2 regions of the Nitrospirillum guanabarense genome follow, and region 1 is predicted to be linked to the other one. Evidence: riboswitches for the same ligand, from Rfam matches in the RefSeq annotation. Region 1 holds a riboswitch; the other holds the start of a gene.
The links. Region 1 has a riboswitch for thiamine pyrophosphate ahead of thiO (glycine oxidase ThiO). Riboswitches for the same ligand answer to the same signal wherever they lie in the genome.

Region 1 (15,175 bases):
GCTCCAGCCCTTTACTTTTCACCAGCCCTTTACTTTTCAAAGGCCCCATCCCGTGACCGTCACGCCTTTCCCCACCGCCCGCGCCCGTGCCGCCACCCGCGCGCCCTATCGCGCCATCGGCATCTGGCTGCTGGTCTGTGCCGGCCTGGTCTTCGCCATGGCCGTCATCGGCGCCATCACCCGCCTGACGGAAAGCGGCCTGTCGATCACGGAATGGAAGCCGGTGACGGGCGCCCTGCCGCCCCTGTCGGACGCCGCCTGGGCGGAGGAGTTCGCCAAGTACCAGGCCACGCCGGAATTCGCGCTGAAGCACAGCGGCATGGACCTGGCGCAGTTCAAGGGCATCTTCTTTTGGGAGTGGTTCCACCGCCTGGTGGGGCGCCTGATCGGCCTCGTCTTCCTGTTGCCCTTCCTGGTCTTTCTCGCCACCCGCCGCGTGCCGCGCAGCCTGGTGCCGCGCCTGGCCGGCCTGTTCGTTCTGGGCGGGCTGCAGGGCGCCTTGGGCTGGTACATGGTCAAGAGTGGTCTGGTGAACCGGCCGGATGTCAGCCACTACCGCCTGGCGGCCCACCTGTCGCTGGCGGTGCTGATCTATGTCGCCATGCTGGCCACGGCCCTGCCGTTGCTGTTCCCCGCCGCCAGTGGTGCCGTGCACCGGGCGCGCGTTAGTTTGCGCCGCCACGCCGGCCTCGCCATGGCCCTGGTCGCCACCACCATGGTGTGGGGCGCCTTCACCGCCGGCCTGGATGCCGGCCAGGCGTACAACACTTGGCCGTTGATGAACGGCACGCTGGCGCCGGAGGAGATGTGGAACCTCAGCCCCGCCTGGCTGAACATCCTGGAGAACACGGCGGCGGTGCAGTTCACCCACCGCTGGCTGGCCATCCTGACCGGCCTGGTGGTGTGGTCCTACGCCTTCCGTGCCCTGCGGGCTGATGTCCAGGGCCGGGTGCGGACGTTGGCCATCGCCGTGGCCGCGATGGTGCTGGTGCAGATCAGCCTGGGCATCAGCACGCTGCTGATGTTCGTGCCCGTGCACGTCGCCGCCACCCACCAGGCGGGTGCGCTGGTCCTGCTGGGCTTGTTCACCTGGACGGTGATGGAATACCGGCGGGCATAAGAGGGCCGGCGAACAAACAAAAAGGGCGCGAAGCCCATGCCTCGCGCCCTTCTGCGTTCCGGATGCCGGCCTGGTTTAGGCGGCTGCGGCCTTCTCGGCCAGCAGCTGGCGGCGGTACTCGATGGCGTCGGCGAAGACGCGCAGCATGGTGTCGATGAACTCCGGCACCACCTCTTCCGGACCGCGGGCGGTCAGCAGCTGGCGGTCGATGTTCATGTTCTGGCCTTCCTCGGCCACCCAGGTGGCGCCGGCGGCCTCGACGGTCTCGCGGATCGCCTCGTTGCCGGTCACGGTGCGGCCCTTCAGGCGCTGGGCCACGGCCAGCAGCTGGACGCCGTGGTTGATGGCGGCCACGCCCTTGCCGGCGTCCATGAAGCTGCCGATGATGCGTCGGGTGTGCGGGTTGGCGGCCAGCTTGGTCACGCTGCGCTCACCGCCCGGCAGGACCAGCAGGTCGAAGTCGGCGGCCAGCACCTCGCCAATCTGCTTGTCCGTGGGGAAATAGTGACCCCACGAGGTGCCGTGCCAGCCGTTCACCAGACCCTGCTCGGGCGAGATGATCTTGGGCGCGGCGCCGGCGCGTAGCAGGGCGCGCTGCGCTTCCGTCATTTCCACTTCTTCGAAGCCGTTGGCGATAAGGATGGCAACGGCTTTTCCAGCGAGCGGCTGATCGGTCAAATTACGTCTCCTATGTTGTTTCGGCGGCCCGACACCCGCCCGTCGCCGTTCCCCAGGGGACGGCGCCGTTGGCAAGGCGCGATGGATGCTGCCTCGTGAAAATGGCCGCCCAGGAACAGGCGGCCATGGCAAAGCGTCAGGCGCGGGCGGCTGTCGTGATGCATGCCGGGCCGATGGGATGACGCTCTATTCGCATGACACCGTAGTTGGCCTCTCCGGCGCCCCAGGTCAATCGCATTAAGACCAAATCGGGGTTGCGGTGCGGCATGGCTGGGTTGCGGGTGCGCCGCCGGCGGCTGGCACGGGTGCGGCCGCTCCATCCTAAACTTTAGGATTGGTTTTGAGAGGATGCGCCCCCGCCCCCATAGGCCCCGACCGGGGCCGCCGGAGATTTCCGGGGAACGGAGTGGACTGGAAAGCGAGGACAAGCCAAGGCCACGGATGTGGCCGCCCGGCGCCTGAGGGCGAACCAACCGAGGGCCGACTAACTAATGGCCGACAGCGCCTCTTCCAGCTCATTGAAATCGGGCATGTACTCCGTCGGCACCTTTTTTCGTGCCGCCTCGATGGAGACCTGGGGGGCGTATCCCGCCAGGTGGGATGTGATGGCCGCCCGGATGACGTGGTAGAACTGGTTCTCCTCCTCCGCCACGCCCTTCAGCCGCGAGGCGATGGGGGCGATGATGCAGTAGGACAGGAAAATACCCATGAAGGTGCCGACCAGGGCGCCACCGATCAGCTTGCCCAGCACCTCGGGCGGCTCGGTGATGGACGCCATGGTCTTGATGACGCCCAGCACCGCGGCGACGATGCCCAGTGCCGGCATGGCGTCGGCCATGGTCTGGAAGGCGTGGCTGGAGTGCAGGTCCTCGTGCTTGGCCTTCTCGATCTCCTGCTCCATCAGCGCCTCCAGCTCATGCGGATTGTCCACGCCGATGGAGAACATGCGCAGGTAGTCCGCGATGAACTTGACCGTGAACGGGTCCTTCATGATCGAGGGGTAGGCGTTGAAGATATTGCTTTCCAAGGGCTTTTCGATGTGCTGCTCGATGGCCAGCACGCCCTTGGTCTTCATCGTCTTCAGGATCTGATAGAGCAGCGACAGCAGCTCCATGTATTCCTTTTTATGGAACTTGGCGCCGGGGAAGATGCGTTTCACCGCGCCCAGCGCCTGCTTGATGGTGTGGGTGCTGTTCGCCACCATGAAGCCGCAGATGGCGGCGCCGCCGATGGTCATGAACTCCCCGGGCAGGGCCTCAAGGATGATGCCGATCTTGCCGCCGAAGATCATGAACGACCCGAACACGCAGATGAACACGCCGAGCAGGCCGATGGCGGCAAACATGAGCAGACCTTGGTAGCTGGACCCCTAAGGTTCGCAGAGTCCAGACAATCGGCCTACTTGTCAAATCCCTGATGGGGTAGGCCGACGGCGCATCGGCGCGCCCGGACGGGGGATGTCGAACGCCGCCCTGTCACCCAGCCATGACGGCAAGACCCTTGAATTCGGACGCCCCGTCCGCCATCGTTCCCGCCATCGACTGGGGTGCCGCCCGCCTGACCACCGGGCCCGCGGCTGAGATCAGACCCATGGAACCTGCTCCGGATCATGCCGGCGAAGGGAGATCGCGAGACCGTGACCTATCATCCGCCTTCGGGCCATTCATTTGCCAAGCCGTCCGTCGCCCCCCGGGTGGTCGTCATCGGTGCCGGCTGCATCGGCCTGTCAATCGCCTGGCGCCTGGCCGCCGCCGGCTGCGCGGTCGACATCTATGACCGGGGGACCGCCGGTCGGGGTGCCACCCATGCCGCCGCCGGCATGCTGGCGGCCGCCGTGGAGACGGAACCGGGGGAGCAGGCGCTGCTGCCCCTGACCCTGGACAGCCAGCGCCGCTGGCCCGCCTTCGCCGCCGAGCTGGAGGCTTACAGCGGCCTGCCCGTCGATCTGCGCACGGACGGCACGGTGCAGGTGGCCCTGACCCGCGACGATGTCGAGGTGCTGCGCAGCGGCTTCGAGTTCCAGCGGTCCTTGGGTCTCAATGTCGCCTGGCTGAATGGCGCGCAGGTGAAGGAGCGTGAGCCGTGGCTGAACCCCCGCGCCGCCGCTGGCGTGCTGGGCGCCGATGACGGCCAGGTGGACAACCGCAAGCTGGCCGTGGCGCTGAAGGCCGCGGCATTGAAGGCGGGCGCCCGCCTGCACGAGGGCGCGGCCGTGGAGGCGCTGTCGGTGACGGCGGGCCGCACCGATGGCGTGGTGGTGGATGGCGCGCTGAAGCCCGCCGACGTGGTGGCGCTGGCGGCCGGCGCCTGGTCGCGCCAGTTGCCAGGCCTGCCGGAAGGCGCGGTGCCGCCGGTGCGGCCGGTGAAGGGCCAGATGCTGGCCCTGCGCATGGACCCGGCCCAGCCGCTGTTGCGCCACGTGGTGTGGCCGCCCAAATGCTATCTGGTGCCCCGGTTGGATGGCCGCCTGATCGTGGGCGCCACGACCGAAGACAAGGGCTGGGACGACCATCTGACGGCTGGCGGCGTGCTGGCCCTGCTGGAGGCCGCGTGGCGGGCCCTGCCTGGGGTGGAGGAACTGCCCATCGAGGAGATGTGGGTGGGTCACCGCCCCGGCAGCCGCGACGACGCCCCCATCCTGGGGCCCGTACCCAATGTCGCCGGCCTGGTCATGGCCACCGGCCACCACCGCAACGGCATCCTGTTGACGCCCGGCACGGCAGACCTGGTCGCCGACCACATCCTGACCGGCCGGGTGGACCCGCTGCTGGCGCCCTTCGGCATCGGGCGATTTGGCCAGCGAACTGAGCTTGACGTGAGGCGTGCATGATCACCGTGAACGGCAAGGCCCGCGACCATGCGGACGGCCTGGACCTGCCGGCCCTGTTGGGTGAGGCGGGGCTGGGGCCGGATTCCCGCGGCATCGCCGTGGCCATCAACGGCACCGTGGTGCCGCGTGCCCGCTGGGCGGAGCGTGCCGTCGCCGATGGCGACGCCATCGAAATCGTGAAGGTGCTGCAAGGTGGCTGAAGACCTGTTCCACATCGCCGGCAAGGCGTTCACCTCCCGCCTGTTCTTGGGCACGGCGGGCTATCCCAACCAGCAGGTGTTCCTGGACAGCTTGGCGGCGTCGGGCGCTGAAGTGGTCACCGTCTCCATCCGCCGGGTGGATATGGAGGGCGGGGCCGAGGGCATCTTGGACCTCGTGCGCGACAGGGCCTGGCTGCTGCCCAACACCGCCGGCTGCGCCACGGTGAAGGACGCCGTGCTGACCGCCCAGCTGGCGCGCGAGGCGCTGGACACCAACTGGATCAAGCTGGAACTGATCGGCGACCGCGAGACGCTGTACCCGGATGTGGAGCAGTTGGTGACCGCCGCCGCCCAGTTGGTGGATGACGGTTTCACCGTCCTGCCCTATTGCACCGACGACCCCATCGTCTGCCGCCGGCTGGCCGACGTCGGCTGCGCCGCCGTCATGCCCCTGGGGGCGCCCATCGGTACAGGCCTGGGCATCCTAAATCCTTACAATATCGAAATGATCTGCGTGCGCAGCGCCGTGCCGGTCATCCTGGACGCCGGCGTGGGCACGGCCTCCGACGCCGCCCTGGCCATGGAACTGGGCTGCGACGCCGTGCTGCTGAACACCGCCGTGTCCAAGAGCACGGACCCGGTGCGCATGGCGGCCGCCATGGGCCACGCCGTCATCGCAGGTCGCCTTGCCCGCCTGGCCGGCCGCATCCCGAGGCGCACCCGCGCCGAAGCCTCCAGCCCTGAGCTGGGGCTGATCGGGGGGTAGATGTGGGATTGCCCGTCCCGCCCCTGTTGATCATCACCGACCGGCGCCAGGCGTTCCTGCCGCTGCCCCGGTTGCTGGATCGGGTGTTCGCCGCCGGCTGCCGTTGGGCCAGCGTGCGGGAAAAGGATTTGGCCCCCCAGGATCGGCTGGATCTGGTGCGCCGGCTGGTCCCCATCGCCCGCCATCACGGCGCCCTGCTGACGGTGCACGGCGACGTGGCGGCGGCGGCACTGTGCGACGGCGTGCATCTGGGGGCGGGCGGTGACGTGGCGGCGGCCCGCGCCCGCTTGGGAGCCCAAGCCCTGGTTGGCCTCTCCCGCCACCATCCCGGCGAGGGCCTGGGCGGTGCCGACTACGCCACCCTCAGCCCCATTTTCGAGACCGCGTCCAAGCCCGGCTACGGCCCCGCCCTGGGCCCCCGGGCGCTGTCCCGCCTGCCCGGCGCCCTGGCCCTGGGCGGCATCACCCCGGCCAATGCCGCCGAGGTTCGCGCGGCCGGTGCCGCCGGCCTGGCCGTCATGGGCACCGTCATGCGCGCAAGCGACCCCGGCGCCGTGGTACGGGACCTGCTGGCGGCGTGGGGCGATTAGCTGGTCACTATCGTGATGGATTGCAGCTTGGTGCCCCAGCCGGCACAGCCGGTTCCATTGGCGGCCTCAAGCATTACGGGCTTGCCTTGGGCCTGAGCCGACAGGGCGGCGCTCAGCAAGGACGGGCCGGAATATGTATCGCCCAAGTTGATTGCAAAAGTGTCCGTTGAGCAGAAGGCCGTCGAGTCTACGGCGACGAAGGCTGCTGAATTTATGCCGTTCGCGTAGACACGGACGCTGGTGATGTGGACCGCGCCACTCGTCGGTTCCGCTCCGGCGGGCTGGATCGCGCAGATCCCCATCGCCAGCACGGGGCCGGCCCATTTCAGTCCCTTCATGCTTTCCCCATTCCTGAAATCGCTTGCCGGCGTCCCCCGACGCCGCTGACCGCAAGTTATTCCATCAGTTGTAGAAGCTGAAGGCAAGACCACTTTATCTTAATGCGCCTCGCCCCAGCTGCGACCCGTGCCGGCCTCGGCCACCAGGGGCACGCTCAAGCTGGCCGCCCCTTCCATCACCTGACGCACCACGGGGATGGTGGCGTCCACCTCGGCCACCGGCACCTCGAACAGCAGCTCGTCGTGCACCTGCAGCAGCATGCGGCCGGTCAGGCCGGCGTTCGCCATGGCCGCGGGCACGCGGGCCATGGCGCGGCGGATGATGTCGGCGGCGGTGCCCTGGATGGGGGCGTTGATGGCCTGACGCTCGGCGAAGGCGCGGCGGGCGGCGTTGTTTTCCTTGATGCCCTGGATCCAGCACTGACGGCCGAACAGGGTGGTGACGTAGCCTTTCTCCTTGGCCTCGGCCTTGGTTTTCTCGAAATAGCCGGCCAGCTCGGGGAAGCGCTCGAAATACTGCTTGATGAAGGCCCCGGCCTCACCAGCGCCGATGCCCAGCTGGCGGCCCAGGCCGAAGCCGGAGATGCCGTAGATGATGCCGAAGTTGATGGCTTTGGCCTTGCGCCGGATCTCACTGGTCATCTGGTCCAGGGGCACGCCGAACACCTGGGACGCCGTCATGGCGTGAATGTCGATGCCCTCGGTGAAGGCCTGCTTCAGGGCCGGCACGCCGGCGATTTCCGCCACCAGGCGCAGCTCGATCTGGCTGTAGTCCACGGACAGCAGCACATGACCCTCCGGCGCCACGAAGGCCCGGCGGATCTTGCGCCCTTCTTCCGTGCGGATGGGGATGTTCTGCAGGTTGGGGTCGGTGGAGCTGAGGCGCCCGGTGGCGGTGGCGGCCAGGGCGAAGCAGGTGTGGACGCGGCCCGTGCCGGCGTTGATCTCCTCCTGCAGGGCGTCGGTGTAGGTGGATTTCAGCTTGGCCAGCTGGCGGTGGTCCAGCACCTTCTGCGCCACCTCCACGCCCTGTTCGGCCAGGGGTTCGAGCACGCTGCTGTCGGTGGAATAGGCGCCGGTCTTGCCCTTCTTGCCGCCGGGCAGACCCATCTCGTCGAACAGCACCTCGCCCAGCTGTTTGGGGCTGGCGACGTTGAAGGGGTGGCCCACCAGGGTATGGATTTCCTGTTCCAGCGCCGCCAGGCGGCCAGCGAAGTCGCGCGACAGCTCGGCCAGCATGGCCCGGTCCACCAGGATGCCGGCCTCCTCCATGGTCGCCACCACGGGCGTCAGGGGGCGGTCCAGCGTCTCGTACACCGTCACCAGGTGGCGGCGCAGCACGTCGGCCTTCAGCACCTGGTGCAGGCGCAGGGTGATGTCCGCGTCCTCCGCCGCGTAGGCGCAGGCGCGGTCCAGGGGCACGCGGTCGAAGGTGATGCGGTTCTTGCCGGTACCCGTCACCTCGTCGAAGGTGATGCAGGTGTGGCCCAGGTGGCGCTGCGCCAGCTCATCCATGCCGTGGCCGTGGGCGCCGGCGCCCAGGGCGTAGGACAGCAGCATGGTGTCGTCCACGGGGGCGACGGCGGCCGGGCCGGGGGCGAAGCCGTGGCGGGCCAGCACCCGGATGTCGAACTTCAGGTTATGGCCCACCTTCAGCACCGACGGGTCGGCCAGCAGCGGCGCCAGCAGGGCGCGGGCCTCGTCCAGGGGGATCTGCGGCGGCGGGGGCGGGGCCTCGCCGAAATCGAAGCCGCCGGCCTGCTCCTTAGGAGCGTCGGGGTTAATGTGCGTAAGGGGCACGTAGCAGGCGCGGCCCGGCGTGTGGGATAGGGAGAAGCCGACGAGCTTGGCCCGGTCGGGGTACAGGCCGTCGGTCTCGGTATCGATGGCCACCGTGCCGGCCAGCGTCGCCTCATCGATCCAGCGCTTCAGCACGGCGGCGTCCTGCACCAGCTCGTACGCGACCTCGGTGGGGGCGGGGATCCTGGGTTCCCCGATGGGGGCGGCCTCGGTACTGTAGAAGCGGCTGTTATAGGCGGCACGCACGGCGTCGGTGCGCTGTTCCGCCCCGCCACCGGCCGTGGCCTCCAGCGTCAGGGCCGGGGCGCCGGTGCCGGCGCCGGCGGCCCCCGCATTGCCGCCGTTGGCCTTCAGGATGTCGTTCTCGACCTTCTGGATGGCGGAGCGGAAGCCCTGCTCCCGCAGCCAGCCGATCAGGCGCTCGGGGTCGGGCTTGCGCGCCGTCAGGTTCTCCAGCGGCTCCGGCACCGGCACATGGGCCTCCAGCGTCACCAGCTGGCGGGAGATGCGGGCCATCTCCGCATGCACGGTCAGGGCCTCGCGCCGCTTGGGCTGCTTGATCTCGTGCGCGCGATCCAGCAGGGCGTCCAGCCCGCCGTACTCGGTGATCAGCTGGGCGGCGGTCTTGATGCCGATGCCGGGCACGCCCGGCACGTTGTCCACGCTGTCGCCGGCCAGGGACTGCACATCCACCACCAGTTCCGGCGCCACGCCGAACTTCTCCAGCACCTCGTCCCGGCCGATGCTCTTGTTCTTCATCGGGTCCAGCAGGCCGACACCGTCGGTGATCAGCTGCATCAGGTCCTTGTCGGACGAGACGATGACGCAGTCGCGCCCGGCCTCCCGCGCCAGGCGGGCGTAGGTGGCGATCAGGTCGTCGGCCTCGTACCCCTCCAGATGCAGGCAGGGCAGGTTGAAGGCGTCCACCGCCTGGCGGATCAGGTCGAACTGCGGGATCAGATCCTCCGGCGGCGGCGGCCGGTGGGCCTTGTAGTCCGGATAGATGGCGTTGCGGAAATTCTCCCGCTTGCTGTCGAAGATGACGGCGACGGAATGCACCTTCACGTCGGCCAGCAGCTTCATCAGCATGTTGGTGAAGCCCAGCACCGCGTTCACCGGCGTGCCGTCCGGCCGGTTCAGCGGCGGCAGGGCGTGATAGGCGCGGAAGATGAAGCCCGACCCGTCCACCAGGTACAGCGTCTCCTGCACCGTGCCCGGCACGGCCGGGATGCCGGTCACGGGCGTGGGCGCGTCCGGTGCAACGGGGATGGGGGTGGTCGCGGCAGAGGGCGCATTGGGAGTGTCGGCCATGGCGGGCATCTTCAGCGTAACGGTCGGGATGGGGCGGGCGCGTCAAGCGCGGGCGTCCCGGGCCCGCACCATGGCCGATTTGGGGCGGGGCTGTCGAGGGGCCCTCTCTCCGCGAAGCGACGGCCGGGGCGTCCCTGGTTAGTTTGGGGGCGCGTCCGCGTCGAGTGAGGCGATGATCTTGTCAAAGAGAGCGAGGTCATCCGCCAACACCGCCCATCCGGGTGACTGCCGCTGGAGTGAGAGGACGATATCCCGCCCTCGGTTCAATGCTGTCAGTGCCTCTTCAGTTCGGCTCAGCACTGCTTGGCACCTTCCGACACGTCCGAGACTAATTGCCAGGTCGCGCTGCCATTGAGCGTTCCCCGGATCGGCCCATACAAGGCGTTGGCGAATGTCGAGGGCTGAGCAGAGGCTATCTAGTGCCGTCATTAAGTCACCCTGAGCCTGTAGGATCCCCCCAATTCTATTATAAGAAACGGATAGGTCGCGCTGCCATTCAACATTCTTGGAGTCGGCAAGCGCCAGGCGTTGGCTAATGTCAAGAGCTGCGCGGTAGCTATTCAGCGCTGCTGTTAGATCTCCTTGCGCTTGCTGTATATCTCCGATCCTTTCATAAGAAACGGAAAGGTCGCGCTGCCATTGGGTATTTCCGGAATCCGCTCGGGCCAGTCTTTGGCGGATTTTGAGAGCAGCATCATAACTTATTAGCGCTGACGCCAAATCTCCTTGCTCCTGCTGGATGTTCCCGATCCTATCGTGGGAGACAGAGAGGTCGCGTTGCCATTCAGTATTTTCGGGATTAGTTAGAACTAGGTGCTGGCTAATTTCGAGATGGGCGCGGTAGTCATTCAGGGCCGCCGCGAGGTCGCCTTGCGCTTGTTTAATGTCTCCAATTTTATTGTAGGAGACGGAGAGATCGCGCTGCCATTGTGTATTTCCGGGATTAGTTAGTGCCAGGCGTTGGCTGATGCAAAGGGCCGCGTGATGGTTATCTAATGCTGCGGTCAGGTCGCCTTGCGCCTGTTGGATATCTCCAATTTTGTTATAGGAGACGGAGAGATCGCGCTGCCACTGGATGTTTTCCGGATTAGCCTTGGCCAAACGTTGGCTAAGGTGAAGAGCGGTGCGGTGGCTGACCAGTGCTGTGGTTAAGTCGCCTTGCGTCTGTTGGATATCGCCAACCTTGCTATGAGAGGCAGAGAGATCACGCTGCCACTGAGTGTTTTCGGGATCAGCCTGTGTCAAGCGTTCCGCGACGGTTCGGGCTCGGACGTAAGCCACGGCGGCGTTTTGCACTGTGTCCGTCGTCGCTAGGATATCACCCAGGTCGATCCAAACCCATGTATTGTCGGGGGACAACTCTGCCAGACGCCTCAGGGTCGTTTGGGCGGCGGCGTGGTCGTAGGTCAGGCGCTCGATGGCGGCCTGTTCTTGCAGCAGGGGGATCAGCCGGTGCCGCCGCGCCGTCTCCTCCTCCGCGATCTTGTCCGCCAGCAGCCCCCGGGCGCCGGCGGTGTCCAGGGTGGCCAGCTTGGCGCGGGCGGCGCCAATAGTGGCGTCGATGTCGGCGCCGTCGTTGGAGGTGGGCGGCGGCTGGCGTGCGCGCTCCAGGATGGCTTGGACGGCCTCTTCAGCCTTCTCCCGGATCTCGTCCAGCGACAGATCGCCTTGGTCCAAATGGTCGAAAATGGGCTTGAGAACGACCGGGTCCAACCCTTTTTCCCGTGCCATTTCCTGCCGTAGGTGCTCCAGAGCCGCCATCTGTTCGTGATGGCGGCGTTCGGCGACCTCAGACGTTTCACCAATCTGATTGATCACCGTGGCGTGGTGGCCAACGATGTTCGTTACCGGGCTTTGGCCGCCGGTGGCCGTTCCGCTCTGACGGCTCCCTCCTAGAAACCACCGCAACACGCTGGGCTACTCCCGCACGTTGCTGGCGGGGGATTTGGCGCCGGTGGAATGGGCATCCTGGCTGCCGCCGGATTTGGTGCGGTCGATGTTGGTGGCGGGCGAATGGTCACCCTCCGCCCGCGCCACCTGGGTGCTGGCCTGGGCGCCTTTCACCCAAGCGGCCAGAACAATGGCCAAGCCGGCCACGGTGGTAATGATGATACCGATAGCAAGGATCGGGCCACGCCATGTTTCCGGCACCGCGTCGACATGGCCCGCGATGGCGTAGAGGGCAAGGGCGATGACGCCCAGCGCGATGCCCGGCACCCCCGCCACCTTGCCCAGCTTCTGAAGTTGTGAAAGATCCATTCCGCACCACCTCCGCCTGCCAGGATGGCGAGAAGCCGAGGCCGGAACAAGCCTGTTTTAAAGGTGTGTCAGGGAAAGCGGTGGCGGACCCGATACGATTCGAACGTACGACCTCTGCCTTCGGAGGGCAGCGCTCTATCCAGCTGAGCTACGGGTCCATGCCGGGCGGCACGCCGGGTTTCCGGCGGCGCGGCGCGCACCATACAGGCAAGTTCCGGGCAATGCAAACGCTATGGTGCGTGCCGGCTGGCGCGCCGCTCAGGGCCCCCTGTCCAGGCGGACGTAGCGGCGCTCCATGCGGGCGGCGTTGTAGTAGACGGCGACGGGGGCGCCGGTGCCGGGGTCGGTGAAGCGCTCGCCCGTGTCCTGCCAGCCGGGCCCGGGCAGGCCGGTCAGCGGCTTGTAGGTCACCCGCTCGACACAGGCGGCCAGGCACAGGACGCCGGTGCCCACCAGCAGGCCGATGGGGAAGACCGTCACCATGTCCATGAACCAGGCGGCCAGGATGGCGGCGAAGGCCAGGGCGCTGCCGATCAGCAGCCAGGTGCAGGCGGGTTGGCGCAGAAGGTTGGAATGGGCACGCCGGGTGGGCCCGGAACCGAAATGGACATGCAGCACGGACATGATGGACGTCTCCTTCCCCTGTTCGGGGGCCCTGGCGTCGGGCGTGCCCGGATCGGCGGCGGAGCCGGCGGTCCGTGGCGGGCGTCCAGGGCGTCGAGCCCCTCTGCTTGATGGTCGTGTCAGGCTTTCCTTGAAGCAGGCTTTCCTTTCCCTGAACTCAAACGGCGGGCTGCAGCACCACGGCGGTGCCGTAGGCGACGATCTCGCTCATGGTCTCGCCGATCTCCGAGCTGTCGAAGCGCATCATGACCACGGCGTTGGCCTCCATGGCGCCGGCGTTGGCCACCATGCGGTCGATGGCCTGCCGGCGGCCCTCCTCCAGCATCTGGGTGTACTCGTGGATCTCGCCGCCCACCAGGGTGCGCAGGCCGGCGATGAAGTTGCCGGCCAGACCCCGGCTGCGCACGACCACGCCGAACACCTGGCCCTTCACGGCCACGACACGGTGGCCGGGCACGGTTTCCGTCGTCACCACCAGCATGCGGCGCTCCCGTCCTGTCAGGGGAAGCTTACGCCTGGCCGCGACCCCACGCCATGAGCGCGTTCGGTCAGGGTGGCCTCCGTCCCGCGGGACGGGGACCATCTCCGGTCAGTGGGTCGCCGGCAGGGCGGCCAGCCAGCCGTCCACCTGGGGCAGCCGTTCCCGCACCACCTTGGCGCGGTAGGCGATCTCCCCCGCCGCCTTGGCGACGCCCTGGCGGGCGGTGGCCGGCACATGCGCCTCGGCATAGGCGTTCAGCTCGCCGATGCGGGCCGGGTCGGAGGAGCGGCGCGCCACGCCGGCGAAGAATTCATAGCGCTGCATCTGGTCCAGCGTGGCCTCCACCGCGTCGACATGGGCGGTGATGAAACGCCAGGCCAGGTCCGGGTTGGCGTCGGCCACGGCCAGGATCAGCTGCGGCGCGATGGTGGTGCCCACCTCCGGCGTCAGGCTGAGGTCCAGCACCCTTTGCGCCAGGGCGGGGTCGCGCACCGCCCCCAGGGCCCCGTACAGCTGGCGGCGGGCCAGCGCGTCGGTGGTGCCGGAGGCCAGCGCGTGCAGGCGGTCGAAGGTGGCGGCGTCGGCGTGCTGGGCCACGGCGGTGATGACCGCCAGCCGGATGCCGGGGGGCAGCGCCGTGGGATCGGTGTCCTCGGCCGCCAGGCGCCGCTCCGCCTCCGTCAGCGTGTCGGGGGCGTCGAACTCGCTGAGCGCGCGGATCAGGGCGGCGCGGGTCAGGCCGACCTTGTCCCCCTGCCCCGGCTGCGGGTCCCAGCCGATGCCGGACAGCACGGGCGCCAGCACGCCGCGGGCGAAGGCGCGGAAAGCCGCCTGGCCCGGCTTGCCGGCGTAATAGCCGTCCACGTCGCGCAGGTAATCGGCCGCCTGTTCCCATACCGATGGGTCGGCGTCCGGGCGCAGGGCGCGGATCAGGGACAGGCTGTCGCTCATCGCCATCTGCCCGGCCTCGCCCAGGGCGGCGCTGTCGTACATCAGGCCCAGCTGGTCGATGGGCGCCAGCCGGTCGACATGATCGACCAGGGCCTTGAACGCCGGCTCGGTGTAAGCGGTGCGGAAATAGCCGGTCTGGCCGGCATTGGCCAGCAGGGGGCCACAGCCGGGCGCGGCGGCCTTGCCCGTCAGGGCCGTCAACAGGGCGTGCGATGGGGAACCGCCGGCCCCGCCCCCAATGGTGCCCACCGTGGCCAGGGGAACGGGGATGGCCCACAGCCGGTCGCTCAGATGGTACTGGTCGGGGATGGTCACCGGCTCGGTGGCGAAGCGCGCCTGGCGCAGGCTGACCTGCGTGCCGCCGCCGGCCATGGCCGGTGCCGTCTCCCTGGGGCCCTTCTTGCCCTTATGCGGCTTGGGGCCGTCGCCGGCGCCGCAGGTGGCGCTGACCGACACCAGGGGGATGCCGGGCTTGGTGATGAAATCGGTGGCGATGCGCAGCGCGTCCTTGGCGCCCGCCTCCTCCACCGCCTTGAACAGGTCGCGGGTGGTGGCGTTGCCGTAGGCGTGGCGCTTCATGTAGCGGCGCACGCCGTCGCGGAACACCGTCTCGCCCACCGTCGCCTCCATCATGCGGATGACGGCCTGGCCCTTGTCATAGGTGATGTCGTCGAAGGCCTCGTCCGCCTCGGCCACGGAATTGATGGGCTGCACCACCGGATGGGTGGCGGCGCGGGCGTCCAGGCGCTTGGCCCGCTCCATCGCCGGCATGGCCACCAGCCAGGGCGACCAGTCGGGATGCAGGGCGTCCATGGCCTTGGCCTCCATCCACGAGGCGAAGCCCTCGTTCAGCCACAGGTCATCCCACCAGGCCATGGTGACCAGGTCGCCGAACCACTGGTGCGCCATCTCGTGCGCCACCACCTGGAACACCCTCTGGCGCGCCGCCTCGGTGGCCAGCGCCGGGTCCAGCAGCATGTCCTTCTCGAACGACATGATGGCGCCCCAGTTCTCCATGGCGCCGAAGCCGCCGGCGCCGGGCGTGGCGATGAAGTCCAGCTTGGGCAGGGGATAGGGCGTGCCGAAATAGTCGTTGTAGCGGGCCAGGATGGCGGCGGCCGTCTCCAGGGCGAAGCGCGCCTTGTCCACCGATCCGCGCCGCACGACGACGCCGATCTCCACATCGCCGGCCTTGGCGGTGGCGCGCTCCAGGTCGCCCACGGCCAC
Region 2 (15,175 bases), on a different contig from region 1:
CAGGGCTATATCCTGGGCGACAATCTGGCCGCCTGGCAGGCGCAATGCGCCGACGCCGTGCGGCTGATGCGCGCGCGGGCGGACTGGCGCCGGCTGCCCTTCGCCGCCCACCACCCAGGCCATGCCGGCGACGTGCTGTTCTTCAGCCTGGCCTCCCGCCTGGTGCCAGCGGGGCGGCTGGCCTTCCAGCGCCAGGTGGTCTGCCGCGACTATCTCGACATCTTCCGGGATTGCGGCAACCGGCTGGAGCCTATCGTGCTGGACATGCCGCCCGTCAGCCGCACGGGCGAGGTTTCGGACGGCCGCTATTACCTGGACAGCCTGGCGCACATCAATCCTGAAGTGCGGGCCGGGACCTTCATGGTCTATTGCCGCTTTTCCAAATCCTATTCGCGCGCGCCCTTCAACCTGGTGGACCAGGCGCGCTTCGCGCTCGGCGATCCCGTGGCCACGATGGCCGATACGCTTTATCGCCGCGCTCCCATGGCCCACAGCCGCTGCGCCCGGCCGCTGGAACCCCTGCGCGTGCTGATGCAACTGTCGGGCGGCTGGCCCTTGAAGGCCTATCCCGGCTCCCAAGCCCAGGTGCTGGTCCGTGCCCTTGTGCGCCTGGGCTGCGCCGTCACGGTGCTGGACGCGCCGGGGCTGGCCGCCGACGGCGCCACCCCGGCCAGCGCTGGCAGCACCGGCCGGCTGGCGGCCCTGATCCTCGACCATCACGTCATGGTCAGCGTCGACAGCTTTCCCCTGCATTTCGCCAGCCAGATCCTGGGCCATCCCACCGTGGCGGTGTTCGGTCCCACCTTTCCCGGCAATTCCGATGCCCCCCGGCGCACCGGCTATCGCCTGCCCACGCCGGCGCTGCCCTGCGCCCCCTGCGGCGGCTACAGGGCCTGCCCGTTGGATAAGGGGCCCGACTGCCGCAACCACCCGGCGCCCGCCGACCTGGTGGCCGCCATCCTGGCCGTGGCGGCGGAGGCCTATGGCACCCCCGTCCGTGAAAGAGGAGACGCGGCATGATCCCGCCCCTGAACCTGCGCGTCCTGGCTTTCTTCGACGCGCGCTTCCAGTCATCCGGCCCGCTGTGGCAGGCGCTGGGCGGCGGCGATCCCTGGGCGCGGGCGCTGGACGCCTACCCCGCCCGGCGTCATCACAGCCCGCTGCTGCAGCCGGGCAAGGCGCTGGGGCGCTACGATCTGGCGGACGCGGCCGGCGCCGGTCGGGTGGTGGCGGTGGCGCGCGCCACCGGCATCGGCGGCTTCGTCCTGGATTGTCACCGGTTTGAGGGCGGCTACCTCACGGGGGCGGAGTGCCTGGACGCCTGGTGCGATGACGGTTTCGGCCTGGCCTTCCGCTGGACGCCGGCGCCGGTGGACGATCCGGCGGCGGATGCCGCGACCCTGATGGCCGCCATCGCCGGCTTCAGCCCACTGCTGGCCGACGGCCGCCAGGTGCTGGTGGTGAACGAGCCCTATACGCTGCCGGACCCGGCGGCCACCGTGGCCCTGCTGCGAAAGGCGGCCGACGCCACCGGCCTGGGCGGCCTCTACCTCGTCGCCACGGCGGCGGAGACGCGGGGCGGCCTGTTGGAGGCCGGCTTCGACGCCCTGCTGGACCCTGGCCCGGCGCAGTGGCGCTCCTGCAAACCGGCGGAGCTGCTGAACGGCTATACGTTTTTGCAGGCGGAGGCGGGGCAGGCTGACGGCGGCATGTTCGACGACACCATAATGAGTTATGCGCAGTTCGTGAACAGCCGCATGGTGGACCGCGCCAGCCGGGGCAAGGTCTTCCCCCGCGTGGTGCTGGACTACGCCGACTGGCCCGACCATCCGCAGGGCGGGGCGACGCTGCTGGCCAGCACCAGCTCCGTGCTCTACCGCCGCTTCCTGGCCGGGGCCATGGTCCATGTCGCCCAGCATTTCCCGGAAGCGGAGCGGCTGGTTTTCATCGACAGCTGGAACCATTGGCGCCAGCGCAGCCAGATCGAACCCACCACCCAATTCGGCAGCACCGTGCTGGACGAGACCGCCAACGGCATCCGCCAGGGCGGCTACGTCGCCCTGACCCGGGTGGGCGAACCCACCCCCGGCCGCACGTCCGGCGTGGATTACGACGCCATCGCCGCCCTGTGCCGCCAGATCGAGGACGAGCTGTCAGCCTTCCCCTGAGGCATCCCGGCGTGAGAAGGCGCCGGCGAAGAAGTCGAGCAAGCCGAAGGGCGCGCTGTCGCCCAGGCATAGGTTCAGGATGCGGTGTGCGCCGGCCGCCGCCGCCGCGCTGCGTGGGAACATCACGGATTCATAAGCGGCCAGCGCCGCCTCGATATCGCCGGGATGGGACGCGATAGCCTGCGCCAGCTCAGCACCATCCAGCATGGCCAGGTTGGCGCCTTCGCCGGCCGGTGGGGCCAAGTGGGCGGCGTCGCCCAGCAGCGTCACGCCGGGCACGCGGTCCCAGCGGTGGCCGGTGGGCAGGGTGTGCAGCAGGCGCGGCACTGGTGGCGTGTCGCTGTGCGTGATCAGTGCGGTCAGGGCCGGGGCCCAGCCGTCGAACTCCGCAGCGAGCCGGGCCTTGGCGGCGGCCACGTCGCCGAAGTCGATGGCGGCGATCCACTCGGCCGGCCGCCTCAGGCCGATATAGGCGTGCAGGGTGCCGCCGGGCTCACGGTGGGCGAAGATGCCCTGGCCGGGAGTCATGGCGAACATCCCACCGCCACCTACCGCCGCCTGGGCCGTCGCCGGATATCGCGCGTCGGCGTCGAACAGGTAGGTATCGATGAAGGTGGCGCCGGCATAGGCGGGCGTGGCGTCCGACAGCAGCGGCCGCACCTTGGACCAGGCGCCATCGGCCCCCACCAGCAGGCCGGTGGTCACGCTGGCCCCGTCCGTGAAGGTCAGTTCATGCCGCCCGTCGCCCAGCGCCGCCACGTGCGCTAGCTTCCGGCCCCACTGGACGGTTCCCGCCGGCAGGCTGTCCAGCAGCAGGCGCCGCAGCTCCCCCCGCAGCACCTCGGGCCGGCCGCCCCTGCCGTCGTCCGGCTGGTCCAGCAGCACGGCGCCCTGGGGGTCCAGCACCCGCGACGCCTCCCCACCGGGATGGATCAGAGCGCGGAACTGGTCGACCAGGCCGGCGGCCTTCAGCGCCACCTGCCCGTCCCGCTCATGGATGTCCAGCATGCCGCCCTGCGCGCGGGCGCCGGCCGAGGCCTCCGCCTCATAAATCGTCGTGGGGATGCCGTGGAGGTGCAGCACGCGGGCGAGGACCAGGCCGCCCAGGCCCGCGCCGATGATGGTGACGGGTGTCGTCATCTTGCTTCCTTTGGATGTTGGAACGGCGTTCCATAGATATTAATTGGAACGACGTTCCATGAATGTCAAGATGATCCCATGACGAAACGGACCGACCGGCGCGCGGACGCGCTTTCCAAAGAAAGGATCGTGGCGGCCGCGATCACCATCCTCGACGCGGGTGGCGAGGATGCGCTGACCTTCCGCGCGCTGGCCGCTCGCCTGGCGACGGGCAGCGGGGCGATCTACTGGCATGTCGCCGACAAGGGGGAACTGCTGGCGGCGGCCACCGACCATGTCGTCACGCGGGCCATGTCCGGGGCCATATCCGGGATGGGGGCCGGCGGGGTGGAACCGCGCGCGGCGATCCGGACCATCGCCCTGGGCATGTTCGGCGCCATCGACGCGCACCCCTGGGTCGGCGCCCAGTTCTCCCGCGCGCCGTGGCAGCCGGCGATGCTGCGTGTTTTCGAGGCCATCGGCGGCCGGCTGTGGGAACTGGGCGTGCCAGAGGGGGCCTGGTTCAACGCCTGGTCGGCGCTGGTGACCTACATTTTCGGCGCCGCCGGACAGAACGCGGCCAACGCCCGTCTGCAGGCGCCGGGAACGGATCGCTCGGCCGCGCTGGCGGACATCGCGGGGGGATGGGCGCGGCTGGATCCGGCCGAATATCCCTTCCTGCGTCAGGTGGCGCCGCAGCTGGCGGCGCACGATGACCGTGACCAGTTCCTGGCCGGCATCGACCTCATCCTGGCCGGCATCGGGACGGTGCGATAAAGGTCTACGCCGGCTTGACGTTGGCGAAGAAACAGGGCCGCTACCGTGCCGTCCAGTTGGGGGACGCCCTCCCACTCTCCTGCTTGAGATTGAGCCGACGCTATCAGAGACTGCTGGCGCTACTATTGGGAGATGGGAATGAAATCGACACGTGTAGCGCTTCTATGTTTCCTCGTAGCGCTCGTGCCCTTGAATGCCGCCGTGGCGGGCGGGCTCGCCCAGGGGTACATCACGCAAATCATACCGCTCAGCAACGGGCTTTTCACGTTTGTTTTCAGTGGGACCCCAGCCGGAGCACCAGCCTGCGCCACCTTCGCCAACCATTGGGCCGTCGATGTCTCGACGCCCTCCGGCCAGGCGATAGCCTCCAGTGCGATCACCGCCTTTTCCGCAGGCTATCCGATGTACGTCAGCGGGACCGGTACCTGCGCCGCAAACCAGTCCAACACCGAACTGGTGAATTATTTGGCTATCTCCAAGAACTGAGCGGCCATGGTTCGATAGAGATCATCCCCGCCGGCTCGGACCGGCGGGGACCGTAGTCACTTCAGGGCGTGTGATAAATTTCAGCACCCTGCGCCAGGAAGGCCTCCGACATCTCGGCCATGCCCTTCTCGGCTTCGACGAAGCTTCCCTCCACGCCGGCCAGGTCGCGCACCTCCTGGCTGATCTTCATGGAACAGAACTTCGGCCCGCACATGCTGCAGAAGTGCGCCAGCTTGGCGCCGTCGGCGGGCAGGGTCTGGTCGTGGAACTTCTCCGCCGTTTCCGGGTCCAGCGACAGGTTGAACTGGTCGCGCCAGCGAAACTCGAACCGGGCGCGGCTGAGGGCGTCGTCGCGCAGCCGTGCGGCGGGGTGGCCCTTGGCCAGGTCGGCCGCGTGCGCCGCGATCTTGTAGGTGACGACACCCACCTTCACGTCGTCGCGGTCGGGCAGGCCCAGATGCTCCTTGGGCGTGACGTAGCAGAGCATGGCGGTGCCGAACCAGCCGATCTGGGCGGCGCCGATGGCGCTGGTGATGTGGTCATAGCCCGGCGCGATGTCGGTGGTGAGCGGCCCCAGCGTGTAGAACGGCGCCTCGCCGCACCACTTCAGCTGCAGGTCCATGTTCTCCTTGATCTTGTGCATGGGCACATGGCCCGGGCCCTCGATCATCACCTGCACGTCGTGCTTCCAGGCGATCTGCGTCAGCTCGCCCAGGGTCTTCAGCTCGGCGAACTGGGCGGCGTCGTTGGCGTCGGCGATGCTGCCGGGGCGCAGGCCGTCACCCAGCGAGAAGGCCACGTCATAGGCCTTCATGATCTGGCAGATTTCCTCAAAGCGGGTGTAGAGGAAATTCTCCTTGTGATGCGCCAGGCACCACTTGGCCATGATGGACCCGCCGCGCGAGACGATGCCGGTGACGCGCTTGGCCGTCAGGGGGATGTGGGCCAGGCGCACGCCGGCGTGGATGGTGAAATAGTCCACGCCCTGCTCGCACTGCTCGATCAGGGTGTCGCGGAACACCTCCCACGTCAGGTCCTCGGCCTTGCCGTTCACCTTCTCCAGCGCCTGGTAGATGGGCACGGTGCCGATGGGCACGGGGCTGTTGCGGATGATCCATTCGCGGATGGTGTGGATGTTGCGGCCGGTGGACAGGTCCATGACCGTGTCCGCACCCCAGCGGATGGACCACACCAGCTTGTCCACCTCTTCCGCGACGGAGGAGGTGACGGCGGAATTGCCGATGTTGGCGTTGATCTTGACCAGGAAGTTGCGGCCGATGGCCATCGGCTCCGATTCCGGGTGGTTGATGTTGTTGGGGATGATGGCGCGGCCGCGCGCGATCTCATCCCGCACGAACTCCGGCGTCACGAAGTCCGGGATGGATGCCCCGAAGCTCTCGCCGTCGCGCTCCAGCTGTTCCTTCAGCGCTTGGCGCCCCAGGTTCTCGCGGATGGCGACGTATTCCATCTCCGGCGTCACGATGCCGGCGCGGGCGTAGGCCAGTTGGGTGACAGCCTTGCCGTCCTTGGCGCGCAGGGGCAGGCGGCCGGCGCGGTCGAACACCGGCACGGGGCTGCTCTCGCCCTCCCTCAACCCGTTGTCCACCGCCTTGATGGCGCGGCCGTCATAGCGCTCCACATCGCCCCGGCCTTCGACCCAGGGGCGGCGCAGCTCGGCCAGGCCCAGGCGGATGTCGGTGGTCACCGCCGGGTCGGTGTAGGGGCCGGACGGGTCATAGACGCGCACCGGCGGCTCATTGGCGCTGGGGCTCAGGTCGATCTCGCGCATGGCCACGCGCAGGTCGGGGTGCAGGGTGCCCGGGATGTGGACCTTGCGGGAGGCGGGCAGGGGCCCGGTGGTAACGGCGAAGCCGTCGCTTCCCGGAATCGCGGCCGGGGTCAGGGTATCGGGCATAGGGTCGTGCTCCTCCGTAGTCCGGCGCCCTTGGCTCTCTGGCCGCTGATGCGTCCGGCACGTCACATGTCGCCAACCCGGGGCAACGACGATGGGGAGGAAGGAAAACGGCCGCTGCGGTTACGGCCTACAGGGCGGATGCGCGTGTGATCCCATTGGCGGGTAGATACGCGAAGGCCCCTGTTCCCATCCCTACGCCGGTACGATCCGGATCAGGTTCAAAGGGTCCCCGCGTCTCTCCGCGGATCTCAGCGCCCTCCGGCGCACCCCTGGAACGAAGGCCGCACTGTGCGCGCCCCGGGGCACGGGTGTCAATGGGTGGGGAAATGGGGCGGTGGGGGAATGGTTGGGGGACGTTCAGTTCCGCCGACCGGTTCGCATCAGTCGATTTGGACGGCGGAGACGGTCTTGATGCTGGGCTGGCCGATGCGCACCCGGTCGATGACGTAGCCGGCCACGGGTATCAGTGAGTCGCCTTGCTGCCGCCAGACGCCCAAGATCATGGCGCCCACCCGCCAGCCCAAGGTGCCCGGCGCGACACGTACGGTCAGCGGCCCGTCCAGACTTTGCCAGGTCATCAATGGCGACGACATCTCGAACGCCGAGAAACCCCGATAATGCCAGCCGGGAAAGTCTGGCACATCGTAGGTCCCTTCCGGCCCTGCGCCATCCGTCTCCTGGGGTGTCAGATTGGACAGGGCGGGATAAGCGGGCCCGCCAGCCGGATGAAAGGGGCCCGCCTTCGCCCACGGGCTGGCGCCCACCGTGGCCGCCCACCCGGGCGCCGCTTCCCGCAGGGCTTGGCAGACGGGCGCGCTGGCAGTGCAGGTGCCCTCGCCCAGGCGGAAGGCGGCCTGATAGGTCACCTCGATGTTGCAGGAATCGCCCCAGCGGCTTTTTCCGGCCAGTCGGATGAACAGGGTTGAGCGTTCAGGGCCAGCCTCTGACCGGACGCTGTCCGCGTTTTGGGTGAAGAACAGGGGCCGTCCGCTGCCGTCCGTGCCGAAGCCGACGGTTTCCGTCCAGCAATACGGCTGGGCGCGGTTTTCCGGCCGCGGCAGGGCGGGGCCAGCTTTCCCGTTGGCGTCCAAGGGAAAGGCGGTGACGCGGACGCAATCGGCCGTGCCCCCCGTTGCTGTCACTGCCACATGCGATGACCCGAAGGGAATGATGGCTATGGCGTCGCCCCGGCGCCGGATCGCCGCTGCCGGCAGCCGATGGCGCCAAGCGGGGCTGAGCTTTTCCTCAGGCGCCGGAACCACGAGCCCGGCGGCGATCATCTGCCGATCCAGGGGAATTTGCAGCGGGGAGTCGTCAGCGGTGCGGGCCTGGGTCAGCGTCATCGATGCGCGAGGGCAAAACGACGGGTCACCTTCCCCTTTACTCAGGGCCGTCAGCGCCGCCTGGCGTAGGATCATCGTTTGGGACAGGCATTCCGCCTCTGTCGGCCACCCGACCGTCAGGGGCGACGTCGGCTTGGCGGGCCCTTGGCACAGGCGGTCCCGTGTGGCCAGCCATCGACGCTGTTCGCCGACCAGTGCCGCCACGTCCGTGCCGGCCTGGGTCAACACTTGCCTGTAAAGCCGCGCGACCTCCCTATCCTGGTCCGCCAGCTTCGGATCAGCGCAAATCGCCCGCTCGGTCGGCGTCTTGGCGGCTGCGCAGTCAAAGCTGGGGCCGGCGGCCAGGGCGGTGCCGGAAAGAAACAGCGCGGCGGTGATCAGGGCGGGAAGGCGGTTCACGGCGGTAGGCAACCGGTGGTGGAGGTTGCCGACAGAATTAAACATCTTTGCCAGGAACGCCATAGGTGCTGACGGCGGGCCTCAGGGCCGGGCCGCCATCGTCACCGCCGGCACGCCCACCCGCACCTGGTTGATGGTGTAGGCCGCCACCGGGGTCAGGGTGTCGCCCTCCCGCCGCCAGGCGCCCAGGATCATGGGGCCGGGGCGCCAGTTCAGCATGCCGGGGGACAGGCGCAGGATCAGCGGCCCGCCGGGGCTCTGCCAGTGCAGCAGGGGTGCCTCCTCCTCGAAATTGGGCAGGCCGGTGTAGGTCCAGCCCTTGACGCTGGGGATGGTCAGGAAGGCGGGGACGAAGGGGCCGGTGTAGGGCACGAGGTTGTCCAGGGCGGGATAGTCGGGGCGGCCCGGCGGGTGGTCGGCGCCGATGGACCAGGGGCTGGCGGCCAGGGCGGTGGCCCAGCGCGGGGTGGCCTCGGCCAGGGCCTTGCAGGTCGCGGCGTCGGCGGCGCAGCGGCCATCGCCCAGGCGGAATTCGGTCTGGTAGGTCGCCTCGATGCGACAGGCCGCCCCCCAACGGTCGCGATGCACGGGGTGGATGCGGATGTCGGTGCGGGTGGGACGGGCCATGGGGCGGCTGGGGCCGGAATCCTGGGCGAAGAAGACCGGGGCGCCGGTGGCGTCCAGGCCGAAGCCGGCGCTTTCCGACCAGCAATAGGCCGGCTTGTCCGCCGGGCGGGTCTCGGGCGGCGGCAGGGCGGGGCCGCCGTTGCCGGCCGTGTCCAGCCAATGGACGCTGAAGCTGGTGCACGACGCGGCGTCGTCCAGCGCCGTCACCGCCACATGGGCGCGGCCGAAGGGCACCACGGCCATCTGGTCGCCGGCGTCCTGCGTCGCCTCCGGCGGCAGCCGGTCGCGCCATGCCGGGGTCAGTTCCTGCTCCGGTGCCGGGGTCAGCAGGCCGGCACCGATCAACTGCTCATCCAGGTCGCCCACGGGCGGGCCGCCGTCCAGCCCGCGCGCGGCGGCCAGGGTGGCGGCGGCGCGCTCGCAGAAGGGCTGATCCGGCTTGGCCGCCTGCGCCGCCAGCGCGGCGCGGCGCAGGGGCAGCGCGCGGGCCAGGCAGGTGCGCGCCCGTTCATCATCCGCCGGCGCCAGGTCGCCACACAGCCGGTCGCGTGTCGCCAGCCAGCGCGCCTGCTCGGCGATCACGGCCGCCGCGTGCGCGCCCGCCTTGGCCTTCGCCAGCCGGTACAGGCGCGCGATCTCCGCATCCTCGGCCCGCAGCGCCGGGCTGGCGCAGATCATCCGTTCCGTGCGCTTGCCCGCCGTGGCGCAGGGGGCGGCCGCCAGGCCCGGGGATGCCAGCAGGAGGGCGGTGGCGATGGCGGGCAGAACACGGTGTCGAATCACGGGGAATCTGATCACGGGGCGTCTGATCACGGGACTGGGCAACCTGGGTCGGCGGCGGGGCCGACAAGATCAGGCATCACGCCCGCGATTGCCACAGGATCGTGGCCCCCGGCGTCCTACCGCTTCGCCAGATAGTCGACGATGGCAGGGACGTCGCCGGCGTCGATGGGCGCCTTGTAGGTCTGGATCATCTTGTTCACGATCTCCGCCCACTTCTCCCGGGGGAAGGGGGGCTGCCTCAACACCATGCCGGCGGAATGGCAGGTCAGACAGTTGTTGTTGATGGCCGCCGCGTCGGTGCCGGGGAACTCCCGATCCGATTGGGGCAGATCCACCGTCACGGACGGCAGAGTGACGCCGCCGGGCCCCGTGACCGTGGTGGCGTCGGATGCGGCGAAGGCGGGCGTGGCAAGGCCGGCGGCGGCGATGGCCAGAATCCAGGTGCGATTCATCGTGCGACCTCCTCCGTCAGGTGGCCGTCAGCGTGGTCGTCTCGACCACGTTGCGCATGAAGCCGTTGGGGTTCCAGTTGGCCTCCAGGGGCTGGGTCTCCCCGGCGGTGTTGGTGCAGCGGGCCATCAACCGCACTGGGCCTGCGGCTGGGCCGGTCGTGGTGAGGTGCCATTGGCGGAAGCTGTAGCGCCCCTCGTCCCGGCCCAGCTGCGCCCGGCGCCAGGTGGCGCCGCCATCGGCGGACACCTCCACCGCCGCCACGCCCTGGTCGCCGCCGAGGGCCAGGCCGCGCAGGGCCAGGGGCTTGCCCGCCGCCACTTGCGCGCCGTCCACCAGGTTGGTGATGAAGGACCGGGGGACCATGCGGTTGATGGGAACCTGGGCGTAGCCGGCTTGCCCCGGCGCCACCGACGCGTGCGGCGTGTCGGGGATGCGGTAGGCGACCTTGGTCCAGTACTCGTCATCGGCCGCCGCCAGCACCTCGATATCGCTCAGCATCTTGACCCAGTAGGTGGAATACCAGCCCGGCACCACCAGCCGCAGGGGGAAGCCGTTCAGCAGGGGCAATTGCTCCCCGTTCATCTGGAAGGCGATCATGACCTCGCCGTCCCGGGCATGGTCGATGGCCAGGGACTTGGCGAAGGCGGGGGCGTCGGGCACGACGGGCTCATCCAGGCCCCGGGCGCGGATGGCCACGGCGCCGGCCTTGACCCCGGCCCGGTCCAGCACGGCCTTCAGCGGCACGCCTACCCAGCGGGCGTTGCCCATGGCCCCGTGCCGCCACTGGGCCCCGCCGACGCGGGGGCTGAACAGGCTGCGGGAGTTGCCGGAGCATTGGTTGACCGCCGCGTACTCGATGCGCGGCATGGCCAGCAGATCACCCAGGCCCAGGGTCAGGGGCCGGTCCACATGGCCGTGCACCTTCAGCGTGAAGGTGGCCACATCCACCTGTTCGGGAATGTCCGCCCAGTGCCACCGCACAAAGAACCGGTCGTTGGGGGTGAAGACGCCTTGGTCGAACACCTCGAACGGCGTTTCCAGCAGGGGCGGGCGGGTCCGCTGCAGGATCATCCGCCCCTTTTGCGGGAAGGCGGAGGTGAACACGGCCTCATCCGCGTCGCGCGCCAGGGCGCCCAGCGCCCCGGTGGGGCGTTGCAGCGCGCCCAGGGCGGCGGCACCCGCGATGAACCCCCGCCTGCCGATCATGGGAACCCGATGGCCTTGGTCCATGGTCCCGACCCTCCTCGATGGATGGCGCCATGGCCGGGACCGTTTGTCCCGGCATGGTTGTCCGGCCTATTGAGAAGCAGGATGACCGATCTATCCAACGCTTTGTTGGCATTGTACCGTTCGGTCTAAGGGAACGGTCGTGGCCTGGCTGGCGGCGGGCCCGACTCTCAGCCGGGGTTCTTCTTGTAGGCGTCGATGACGCCGTTCCATTCCTCGATCACGCCCTTGTGCTCGGTCATGGCGTCGGTCTTGGCCTTGTCCAGGCACTTCAGGTAGGCGGTCATCTTGGTGGTGTAGTCGCCCACCTTCTTCTCCGCCGCCTCCATCTCCGGGCCCTTGGACTTCTTGCCGGGGGGCAGCTTGGGGCGGTCGGGGCGGGTGCAGGCGGGGCCTTGCGCCGCCGCCGGCAGGGCGGTGACGATGATCGGGGCGGCGGCCAGCAGGGCGGCCAGCGCCAGGGGGATGCGGCGGGTCATGTGTATATGTTGATCAATGTTGACGATTGGTCGGCGGATGGAATCAAGCTCAGCCGCGCGCCAGGTTTTCCAGGGCGTGGGCATAGGGGCTCAGGTCATAGCCCTGGCGGCCGGCGGCCTCGATGATCTCGTTCACCGGGGTGCCGTTGGACGCCGCACCCAGCGACCACAGGATGGTGCTGCGCGTGCCGGACCGGCAGTGGGCCAGCACCGGGCCCGGCAGCTTGGCCAGGGCCTCGGCAAAGGCGGCCGCCGTCTGCGGGCCCAGGTTCGACTGGTTGACCGGCAGGTACACGTAGTCCAGGCCGGCCTCCTTGGCCAGCTCGGCCCCCCGGGCGGAGGTCAGTTGCCCCGGCTCTTCCCCGTCGGGGCGGTTGTTGATGATGGTGCGGAAGCCCAGCGCCTTGGCCTGGGCGAAGTCCGCCTCCTCGATCTGCGGGGCGACGCTGAGGCTGTCGGTCAGGGGACGGGGGGTCAGCATGGGCTTGGGGCTCCGGATAAGCGGGCGGGGTCGGGGGAGAAGCTACCCCCATTCGCCCGCCCGGTTCCAGTGTCGGCTTATATCCCTTATGCGCATCTCAGGCTGGCGACTGCCGGCCCGGGCCGGCCAGGCCCGTGAGGCAAGCGGGCGGATGCCCGCGCCCGCCGCCTGAGGGAGCTGAAAAACTCAGCGCTGATCCTTCACGACCTCGCCGCCCTTGATCACCACGGGGATGTGCTCCAGCAGGGTGACGTCGGCCAGCGGGTCGCCCTTCACCGCCACCAGATCGCCGTAGCGGCCCACGGCCACGGCGCCGATGTCCTGGGCGGTACCCATGGCCTCGGCGGCGTTGCGGGTGGCGGCGCGGATGGCCTCCAGCGGGGTCATGCCCCACTGCACCATCTTGGCGAACTGCTTGCCGTTGTCGCCGTGGGGATAGACGCCGGCGTCAGTGCTGTAGATCATCTTGGCGCCGGCCTTGACCGCCTTGGCGAAGTTCTCGCGCTGGACGCGGCCGATCTTGCGCTCCTTCTCCAGGCTTTCCGGCAGCATGCCGACCTTGGCGCCTTCCGCCAGGATGTAGTCGTCGTTGTAGATGTCCATGCCCAGCCAGGTGCCGCGCTTCTTGGCCATCTCGATGCCCTCGTCGTCGATCAGGCTGGCATGCTCGATGGTGTCGATGCCGGCGCGGATGGCGGCCTTGATGCCGTCGGTGCCGTGGGCGTGGGCGGCCACCTTCATGCCCAGGGCGTGGGCCTCCTTGGCGATGGCGTCCAGCTCCTCCTGCGACAGCTGCTGCGCGCCCGGGCTGTCGCCCTTGGACAGCACGCCGCCGGTGGCGCAGACCTTCACCAGGTCGGCGCCGAACTTCTTCACCCAGCGCACCTTCTGCACCATGCCCCAGGGGCTGTCGGCCACACCCTCACCCACGCGGCCATAGTCGGCGGGCAGCAGGTTCTCATCGCAATGGCCGCCGGTGGCGCCCAGCAGGGGGCCGGACACTTTCATGCGGGGGCCGGGCACCAGGCCGCTGTCGATGGCGTTGCGCAGGGCCACGTCGGTGAAGGCGTCGGCGCCCACGTTGCGCACGGCGGTGAAGCCGGCCATCAGCGTGACCTTGGCGTTGGCGACACCGGCGATGGCCTTGTCGGCGGTGGTGACGCCCAGCGACTCATAGCCGTTCCAGGTGGGCTGGCTGGTCATATGGGTGTGCATGTCGATCAGGCCGGGCAGCAGGGTCAGGCCGGGCAGGGCCACCGTGCGGGCGTCGGCCGGCGCCGTCACCGTCCCCTGCGCGCCCACCGCCGCGATGCGGCCGTCGACGATCAGCACCGCCGGCCGGTCCACCACCTTGCCGGCCAGCACGTCGACCAGATGGTCGGCCGTCACCAGCACGGTGTCGGCCTGGGCGGCACCCGCCGCCATCAGGGCGCTCAGGCTGAGGCTGGCCAGCAGGCGCCGGGCCAGATGGCCCATAGGGCGGCCAATTGGTCGGATGCGTCGCGTGGCGCGATGGGTCATGATGTGGAGCCCCCGTTCTTTGGATTTTGGATACAGCGTTGGCCGGAAAGTGCCGATGGTACCCGGCCGCGTCAACGTGACAATCAAATGTCAGGCTCTTGAAACCGGGACGGCTGCGACGAAAACGCTTTCCTTAAAAAATGAAGGGAATGAGCGACAGGTCGCCCGCGTCCGCGCGTGAAAGGGTCGTGTCGTTCAAAACGGCCACCGGCAAAGCCCGGCGCCAAAGGCGCGGGCTCACCTTCCTCCTCCCAAATTGGGGTTCCATATCCGTCCGGATGCCGTCACGGCCCCCCGGACGCGGCGGGGCATTCCACCGACCGGCCAGTGGCGAGAGGGCCGGGCGGAGGGGCACCCCGGGCGTCGGGGATCAGTCGCGATGGGGTTCGGGGGCCTGCCGCCGCCCTCGGGCGGATGGTGCCTGCTCCGTGTCGCTGTTGGCGGCGGCGGACGATGGCGGCTGGGCGGATGACGCCCCGGGCGACCCAAAAAAAACGGACGCGGGCGCGCCCCGGGCCGATGCCCGCAATGGCTGGGGCGCGGGTGGCTTCCAGTCCTGGAGCGCGGCGCCGACCAAGGTCCGCTCCACCCGCTCCAGCATGCCGGGCGGCGGCACCATCTCCGGCGCGTCCTCGGCGATCAGGCGTTCCAGGCGGCGCATCTCGCGCACGCGGGCCCTGGCTTCGCGGGAGGAGAGCAGCAATGCCGCGACCGCCTGCCGGTGCCCGGTCGGCCAAGCGCGAAGCTGGGCCCCGTACTGGCACAGCAGGTCGTCGAGTTCCTCAGGCGTCATCAAAAGCATCCCGGGGCCGTATGGCGGTCTTGCGGAAGGCGGTACGAAGGCGCTGGCGCGCGCGTTTCAGCAGGGCTTCCGCCGCCACGACGGTGGTGTTCATGGCCGCCGCCACTTCGGCGGCGGACATCGATTGGTCGTAATATAGGGCCAGCGCCACCTGCTGACTAGCCGGAAGTCGTTGCCGTGCTGTATGCAGAACTGTCGCCAATTCCTTTTCAAGGACGATTTCATCAAAGCTTTGACTGTCGTCCATGATGTCTTCGGTCAACTCCAGCGCGTTTTCCGCTGGCCGCCGCCGGTAATCGATACAGCGGTTGATGACGATGCGGTGGATCCAGGTGGTGAATTTGGCGCTGACGGGCTGCCAGGTCTCGCGGTGGTTCCACACCTGGAGGAAAGCGTCCTGCACCACATCCTCGGCATCGCTGTCGTTGGGCAGGATGCGGCGGGCCACGGCGTAGAGGCGGCGGAAGTAGCGTCGGATCAGCAGGCGGTAGGCGTCGACGTTCCCCGTCTTCAACAGGGCCATCAGCGTCTCGTCCGTGGCGTTGGCCAGGTCGCCGCCGTCAAGGACGGGCGTCAGCACCATCACGTTGTTCGC

Region 2: another riboswitch for thiamine pyrophosphate. It lies ahead of thiC (phosphomethylpyrimidine synthase ThiC); the one in region 1 lies ahead of thiO (glycine oxidase ThiO).

Annotation. Positions count from the first base shown of each region.
Region 1 covers NZ_JAYEER010000004.1:25,148-40,322, reverse strand. Annotated here, with positions in the region: gene UAA55_RS18260 (COX15/CtaA family protein) at 53-1,120, shown strand; gene UAA55_RS18255 (DJ-1/PfpI family protein) at 1,196-1,798, opposite strand; gene motA (flagellar motor stator protein MotA) at 2,283-3,143, opposite strand; TPP riboswitch at 3,331-3,440, shown strand; gene thiO (glycine oxidase ThiO) at 3,435-4,628, shown strand; gene thiS (sulfur carrier protein ThiS) at 4,625-4,828, shown strand; gene thiG (thiazole synthase) at 4,821-5,594, shown strand; gene UAA55_RS18230 (thiamine phosphate synthase) at 5,597-6,184, shown strand; gene UAA55_RS18225 (hypothetical protein) at 6,181-6,522, opposite strand; gene polA (DNA polymerase I) at 6,622-9,633, opposite strand; gene UAA55_RS18215 (tetratricopeptide repeat protein) at 9,772-11,544, opposite strand; gene UAA55_RS18210 (hypothetical protein) at 11,551-11,892, opposite strand; tRNA gene UAA55_RS18205 (tRNA-Arg) at 11,974-12,050, opposite strand; gene UAA55_RS18200 (hypothetical protein) at 12,151-12,516, opposite strand; gene UAA55_RS18195 (heavy metal-binding domain-containing protein) at 12,674-12,997, opposite strand; gene UAA55_RS18190 (M1 family metallopeptidase) at 13,106-15,175, opposite strand, start outside.
Region 2 covers NZ_JAYEER010000003.1:267,962-283,136, reverse strand. Annotated here, with positions in the region: gene UAA55_RS10630 (glycosyltransferase family 9 protein) at 1-1,020, shown strand, start outside; gene UAA55_RS10625 (glycoside hydrolase family 99-like domain-containing protein) at 1,017-2,168, shown strand; gene UAA55_RS10620 (FAD-dependent oxidoreductase) at 2,154-3,308, opposite strand; gene UAA55_RS10615 (TetR/AcrR family transcriptional regulator) at 3,387-4,064, shown strand; gene UAA55_RS10610 (hypothetical protein) at 4,203-4,550, shown strand; gene thiC (phosphomethylpyrimidine synthase ThiC) at 4,612-6,465, opposite strand; TPP riboswitch at 6,636-6,746, opposite strand; gene UAA55_RS10600 (lysozyme inhibitor LprI family protein) at 6,846-8,207, opposite strand; gene UAA55_RS10595 (lysozyme inhibitor LprI family protein) at 8,289-9,617, opposite strand; gene UAA55_RS10590 (hypothetical protein) at 9,734-10,069, opposite strand; gene UAA55_RS10585 (molybdopterin-dependent oxidoreductase) at 10,086-11,300, opposite strand; gene UAA55_RS10580 (hypothetical protein) at 11,468-11,776, opposite strand; gene UAA55_RS10575 (protein tyrosine phosphatase family protein) at 11,826-12,257, opposite strand; gene UAA55_RS10570 (Xaa-Pro dipeptidase) at 12,444-13,733, opposite strand; gene UAA55_RS10565 (hypothetical protein) at 14,149-14,571, opposite strand; gene UAA55_RS10560 (sigma-70 family RNA polymerase sigma factor) at 14,561-15,175, opposite strand, start outside.